Regions from separate parts of the Ancylobacter sp. 3268 genome, predicted to be linked through region 2. Evidence: riboswitches for the same ligand, from Rfam matches in the RefSeq annotation. Region 2 holds a riboswitch; the other holds the start of a gene.
The links. A riboswitch is a leader RNA that binds a small molecule or an ion and turns the genes downstream of it on or off. The one in region 2 is predicted to bind cobalamin.

Region 1: it holds a riboswitch for cobalamin, as region 2 does, so the genes downstream of both, J2X65_RS00360 (ABC transporter substrate-binding protein) here and J2X65_RS04795 (CbtB-domain containing protein) in region 2, are expected to answer to the same signal.

What each region holds. Positions count from the first base shown of each region.
Region 1 covers NZ_JAVDUX010000001.1:82,148-85,542, forward strand. Annotated here, with positions in the region: gene J2X65_RS00355 (iron ABC transporter permease) at 1-900, opposite strand, end outside; gene J2X65_RS00360 (ABC transporter substrate-binding protein) at 897-1,952, opposite strand; cobalamin riboswitch at 2,054-2,274, opposite strand; gene J2X65_RS00365 (Gfo/Idh/MocA family oxidoreductase) at 2,426-3,395, opposite strand, start outside.
Region 2 covers NZ_JAVDUX010000003.1:68,972-72,366, reverse strand. Annotated here, with positions in the region: gene cobW (cobalamin biosynthesis protein CobW) at 1-979, opposite strand, end outside; cobalamin riboswitch at 1,099-1,307, opposite strand; cobalamin riboswitch at 1,366-1,580, shown strand; gene J2X65_RS04795 (CbtB-domain containing protein) at 1,610-1,810, shown strand; gene J2X65_RS04790 (CbtA family protein) at 1,822-2,577, shown strand; gene cobU (bifunctional adenosylcobinamide kinase/adenosylcobinamide-phosphate guanylyltransferase) at 2,584-3,087, shown strand; gene cobO (cob(I)yrinic acid a,c-diamide adenosyltransferase) at 3,087-3,395, shown strand, end outside.

The DNA.
Region 1 (3,395 bases), on a different contig from region 2:
GCCGATAACCAGGCAGGCCGGCAGCAGGCGCGCATGACCCGGCCCGACCAGGAAGCGCGCGGCATGGGGGATGACAAGCCCGACGAAGCCGATCGTGCCGACGATGGCGACCATGGTGGCCGTGAGCAGCGCGGTGGTCGCCAGCAGCACCAGCCGCACGCGGGTGACGGCGACGCCGAGCGCTTGCGCCGCGTCGGCGCCGAAGGCGAAGGCATCGAGCGCCTTGGCGTGCACCAGGCAGACGACGAAGCCGATCAGCGCGACGGGCGTCGCCACACATAGGTCCGGCCAGCGGACGCCGCCGAAATTGCCGAGCAGCCAGAACATCACCCCGCGCGCCTGCTCGGCGCTGGCGAGCGTGGTGACGATGGTGGCGGTGGCCGCGTTGAAGAGCTGGGAGCCGGCGACGCCCGCCAGGATCACCCTGTCGCTGGCGCCACCCGCGCCGGTCGCCAGTAGAGCCACGACCGCCAGCGCCGCCACTGCGCCGAGGAAGGCGCCACCGGACAGGCCGAGCGTAGCGCTGCCGAAGCCGAGGACCATCACGCAGACCGCCCCGGTCGAGGCCCCGGCCGACACGCCGAGAATATAGGGTTCGGCCAATGGGTTGCGCAGCAGCGCCTGGAGGATTGCCCCCGAAACCGCGAGGGCGCCGCCGCACAGCGCCGCCATGACGGCCCGGCTCAGGCGGTAGTCGAAGATCACCCCCTGCTGGATGGCGCTGACCGGCAGGCCGAGGTCGAACAGGCCGTTGCCGAGCGCCCGAAAGGCGACCGGCAGCGGGATCGCCATCTCTCCCACGCTCACCGCCAGAGCGACGGCAAAGATGAGCGCGGCGAGCGCGAGGGCGGCGACGCCGATCCGCGCCGCCCAGTTCGGTCCGATGACGGCGTGGCTCAATTGGTGAGGCCGAATGTGTGGACCGCCGTCGCTATCGATTCGATGCCGTCGATCGCATCGACGCCCGGCCGGGTTGCACCGACGTCGACCACCACGATCCTGCCGTTACGCACCGCCGACAGCTTGCTGGCGACCGGATCGGTGTTCAGGAAGTTCAGCTTGGCGTCGATGTCGTCGGCCGGAAAGCGGCGGCGGTCCATCTTCACGATGACAAGCACGTCGGGATCGCTGGCCGCGATGCTCTCCCAGCCGACCAAGGGCCATTCCTCCTCGGTGGTGATCACGTTGCGTGCCCCGAGCTTCGACAGGATGTAGGCCGGGACGCCGTTCTTGCCGGCCATGAAGGCGTCGCCCTTGATGTCCTTGCTGGAGAACCAGACGGCCATCGACACGTTCTTCGCCTCCAGCCCGGCGACGGAGCGCACGGCGGCGGCCTCGCGCCGCTGCAGGCCGGCAACCAGCGCCTCGGCCCGATCCGCCACGTCGAAGATCGCGCCATATTCGCGGATGTTCCGATATAGCAGCTCGATCGAATAGATCTGCGTGCGCACGCCGTCGCCGGCGCCTGTATTGTCCTTGCCGACGCAATCGGTCGGCGAGACATAGACCGGCACCTTCACCCCGTCGAAGCGGTCGCGCTTGCCGACGATACCGTTCGGGCCGATGTGCCACTCATACATGGCGACGACGAGGTCGGGTTCCTGCGCCACGACCGCCTCGAAGCTCGGATCGTTGTCGGCCAAGCGCTTCACCTTGGCGTTCGCCGCTTCATACGGCTTGGCCACCGGGCTGAACCAGACAGCGGTTCCCACGAGGCGGTCGCCGAGGCCGAGAGCGTAGAGGATTTCCGTCTGCGCCTGGCCGAGGCTGACGACGCGCTGCGGCGCGTGGTCGATCACGACCTTCGCCCCGCAATTCTCCAGCGTGAGCGGGTAGTGCGTCGGATCGGCCTTCGCCGCGTCGGCGATGCCGACGCCGATCACAGCACCAAGCGCCAGAGCGAGGCTGCCGCCGCACCGCCCGAGGGCGTTACCCAGGAATTTCTTGAACATGTGTCACCGCTTCCCAAAAAGGAAGACGGGAAGCGCGAGGGAACCGGCGCATTCAGCGGAACCCCGCTGCCGACCGGCAACCTTCGGAGCACCCCGCCCGAAAGATGGTTGGCGATCAGGGCAGGTCTCCTGGCTTGCGGGTCGACGCTGGCTCCGCCCGGCCTTCCCGACGCAGCACGAGGCTTGGCGTCAGTGGACGATGGGCAGAGGGCTCGCCGCTTACAGTTGCGGGGGCAGCTTCGGATTTGGCACGGATGCCTCACCGAATTCCCTCTTAGCTTCAGGCGCGAACACCTGAAGAACCTTGATCGGTGGCGACCATAGCCGGCTTCGCCGCAACGTCAAGAACGCCGTTGGCTCCTGACGGGATCGCCGGGGGCTGGTGGAACCCCTTGGCCGGCGCTGGTCTCGTCGACGGGACGTTCTGTCGAGGCACGAAGCGGCGCGTCAGGCCGCCTCGTGCTTCTCCATCCTCAAAGCGCGAGTTCGCGGCGCAGCACTTCCAGCCGCTCCATGGCCACCACGCCATCGGCAATGGTCGGCGCCGCGGTCTCGGCTCCGGCAAGCGCGGGCACGACATCGGCAAGCAGCGCGTGATAGCCCTTCGGGTCTTCATTCGCCGCCGCGGTGAAGTTGGGCTTCCAGGTGAGCGAATCCACGTCATCGGCGAGTGTCGCATTGGGATCGGCCACCTTGAAGGGCGGGTTGCGATGCCAGCGGATCTCGATCACGTCCTCGACCTCGATGCGCTGGTGATCGCCCATCAGCTCGATCCGTTCCACCGGTGTGCCGCGTGACTGTATCGTACCCATGGCGATGTTGCCGATGGCGCCGCATTCGAACTCGAAACCGACGTGGAACAGCACTCGACCGGGGGTCTTCTCCACCTTGCGGGCCGAGATCGTCTTCACCGGCGAGACCAGGAAGGAGACGAGGTCCATGTAGTGCACGCAATGATGCAGGAAAAAGCCGGTGTAATCGACATTGCCGACGAAATAGCCGGGAGCCGTCATGTAGTAGCCTGTGAGCCCGAGCACATCGCCGAAGCGCCCCGAACGCACGATATTGGCGGCCATCTTGTTGCCGATCGAATAGCGCTTCATGAAACCGACCAGCAGCGGTTTTCTGGCCTTTTCGGAAGCCGCGAGCAGTTCGCGCGCCCCCGCTGCGGAGCCGGATGGCGGCTTCTCCATGAATACGCCGAGCCCGCGCTCCAGCGCCTTCTTGCCGAAGGCGAGATGCTGGTCTGGACCGACGGCCATGCCCACCGCATCGATGCCGGGCATCGACAGGAGGGTGTCGACGTCGTCGGTGAGGTTCGACACGCCGAATTGCCGGCCGGCATCGGCGAGGCGGGGGCCATCGATGTCGCACAGCGCCACCAGCTTGACGTCGTGGCGCACGAGTTGCGGCAGCAGCATCTGGGTGGCGTGGATGCCGCAG
Region 2 (3,395 bases):
GCCCGGCCCGCTCCCCGGCGGCCCAGGGGCGGTCGAAATGATGCTCGACACGCGGCCCCACCGCCTGCACCAGCAGGCGCATCGGCTTGCCTTCCACCGCGAGGAACCCCTTCACCCGCAGCACCTCGGCCTCCGCCGCCGCCCGCGCCACCCGCGCGGAAAATTCCGCCGGATCGGCGATCTCCGGCACCTCGACGACGAAGCTGTCGAAATCGTCATGGTCGTGCTCGGCCTCGTCGTCGTGATGGGTGCGCCGGTTGGCGATGTCGTCCTCGGTCCCCACCCCGAGGCCGAGCAACACCGCCGGGTCGAGCCGGCCGCCGGTCACGTTCACCACCTTCACCCCCTTCGGCAGCTCGGCGTCGAGCGCCGCCCGCGCCCGCAGGGCGCCGTTGGCGTCGATCAGGTCGGCCTTGGTCAGCACCACGAGGTCGGCGCAGGCGATCTGGTCGTCGAACACTTCCTCGATCGGGTCGTCATGATCGAGCGAGGCATCCGCCGCCCGCTGCGCGGCGAGCGCGTCATGGTCGTGGGCGACGCGGCCGGAGGCCAGCGCCTCGCCGTCCACCACCGCCACCACGCCGTCCACGGTGACCCGGCTGCGGATCGCCGGCCAGTGGAAGGCCTGCACCAGCGGCTTGGGCAACGCGAGGCCGGAGGTCTCGATCAGGATGTGGTCGACCCGCGGCGAACGCGAGAGAATCGCATCGAGCGCCGGCACGAAATCATCGGCCACCGTGCAGCAGATGCAGCCATTGGCGAGTTCGACGACGTTCTCCTCCGGGCAGGTCTCGATGCCGCAACCCTTGAGGATCTCGCCATCGATGCCGACATCGCCGAACTCGTTGACGATCACCGCGAGGCGCTTGCCTTTGGCGTTCTCCAGCACGTGGCGGATCAGCGTCGTCTTCCCGGCGCCGAGGAAGCCGGTGACGATGGTGCAGGGCACCCGGGCGAGCGAAGCAGTTTCAGCGGTCATGGCGGCGTCTCCGGCGGCGTTGCAAGGTTCGGGGCACGCCGGCCGCGGGAATCTTCCCGCGCAAGCCGCCGGAATCGGGCATCCGGCGACGTCACCCGCCTGCCGGGCACCCCGCCGGCACGCACGACCGAACCGACGGCAGGTCTCCTGGCTCGCGGGTCGTGGCCCTTGCCGCCTTCCCGGATCGCTCCAGTGGCCGTTGGCTCGGGCTCGCCGCTTACAGTTGCGGGGGCAGCCGCGGAATTGCCGTCCTGTTGCCGGGCCGGCGCACCGCATTCCCTCTTCGTCCCTCCCGGTGAGGGAGGAAACCGTCGGTCGCGGCCACTAAAGGAGCGCGAGGGGGGAATGTCAACGCGCAGGCATTGCGGAGACCTCGACTGCCGGTATAGTTGGTGCCAGTCGGCGGTTCCCGTGATGGGCACGGGACGCAAGACGGGAACGCGGTGGGACCGGGCCTTCGGGCAGGGTCGATTCCGCGGCTGCCCCCGCAACTGTGAGCGGCGAGCCCACCTCTACTGGCCACTGGCGTTCGCGCCGGGAAGGCGGAGGGACAGGCGACGACCCGCAAGCCAGGAGACCGGCCGTCGACATCACCCCTGGCCCTCGGGTGGAGGGCAAAAGGAGACGACCATGAATCGCCTGAACCTTCCGTCGCAGTCCGCCGCCGCCCCTTCCGCCGCCGTCGAGACCCCGGCGTCCCGCGCGCTCGCCATCACCTTCGCCGCGCTGCTCGGCGCGTTCGTGGTCGGCGGCGTCGGCTTCTCCCACATCGCCGCTGCGCACAATGCGGCGCACGACGTACGCCACGCCGTCGCCTTCCCCTGCCACTGACGGGGGCTTCCATGTCTCTGTTCAGGACAATCCTGCTCGTCGCCCTGGTGGCGGGCATCGCCACCGGCGTGGCTTCCGCCGCCGTGCACCTGTTCACCACCGTGCCGCTGATCCTCAAGGCCGAGACCTTCGAGGGCGGCGAGGCGGCCGCCACCGTCGATGCTCACGCCGCCGATGCCCACGCCACGGAGGCGCACAGCCACGGGGCGGCGACGCCGGCACACTCCCATGGCGACGGTGAGGAATGGGGGCCGGCCGACGGCTTCGAGCGCAACGCCTACACCGTGCTCGCCACCGTCCTCACCGCCTTCGGCTTCGGCCTGCTGCTGGTCGCCGCCACCGAGCTGAAGGGCGGCCTCGCCTCCTGGCGCGAGGGAATCCTGTGGGGCCTCGCCGGCTTCGCGGTGTTCACGCTCGCCCCCGGCCTCGGCCTGCCGCCGGAGCTGCCGGCCATGCCGGCCGCCGACCTGATGGCCCGGCAACTGTGGTGGATCGGCACCGCGGCGGCCACCGCCATCGGCCTCGCCTTGCTGGTCTATGGCCGCTCGCCGCTGCTGGCGGCGCTCGGCGTGCTCATCATCCTGGCGCCGCATGCCATTGGCGCGCCGCAGCCGGAGAGCCATGACAGCCCGATCCCGGAAAGCCTGCACCACAGCTTCGTCGTCGCCTCGGTGGCGGTGAGCTTCCTGTTCTGGGTGCTGCTCGGCGGGCTTTCCGGCTGGCTGCGTCCGCGCCTCGGCGCGGGCGGCGTGAATCGGACGGCCTGAACCGACATGCCCTTTACCCTCGTCCTCGGCGGCGCGCGCTCCGGCAAGAGCAGCCACGCCGAGGCGCTGGTGCAGCGCGCTCCTGCGCCGTGGTACTATGTCGCCACGGCGCAGGCTTATGACGCCGAGATGGAAGAGCGCATCGCCCAGCACCGCGCCCGCCGCGGCGAAGGCTGGGTCACCTTGGACGCGCCGCACGATCTCGCCGGCGCGCTTGGCGCCCTGCCGTCCGGCGCGCCGGTGCTGATCGACTGCCTGACGCTCTGGCTGTCCAACCGCATGCTGGCCGCCGCCGATGCCGATCTCGATTCGGCGATCCTCGAGGCCGAGCTTCTCGCCCATGACGGGCCGGTGGTGGCGGTGTCGAACGAGGTCGGTCTCGGCATCGTGCCGGACAACGCCCTCGCCCGCCGCTTCCGCGATGCCCAGGGCCGGCTCAACCAGCGCCTTGCCGCGCTGGCCGACGAGGTCGTCCTGGTGGTCGCCGGCATTCCGGTAAAGGTAAAATGATGACCGACCTTTCCCCCGAGGAGGCCGCGCGCCACCGCGAGAAGATGGCGAAGCGCAAGGCGGTGCAGGATGCCGAGGTGGCGGAAAAGACCCTGGAGAAGGGCCTGCTGATCGTCCACACCGGCGCCGGCAAGGGCAAGTCCACCGCCGCCTTCGGCCTCGCACTGCGCGTGCTGGGACACGGTAGCCGCGTCGGCGTTGTCCAGTTCATCAAGGGCGCCTGGCATTCGGCCGAGCGCGACGCCCTGGCGGCGTTCGGCGACCGCGTGGCGTGGCACTCCATGGGCGAGGGCTTCACCTGGGAGACG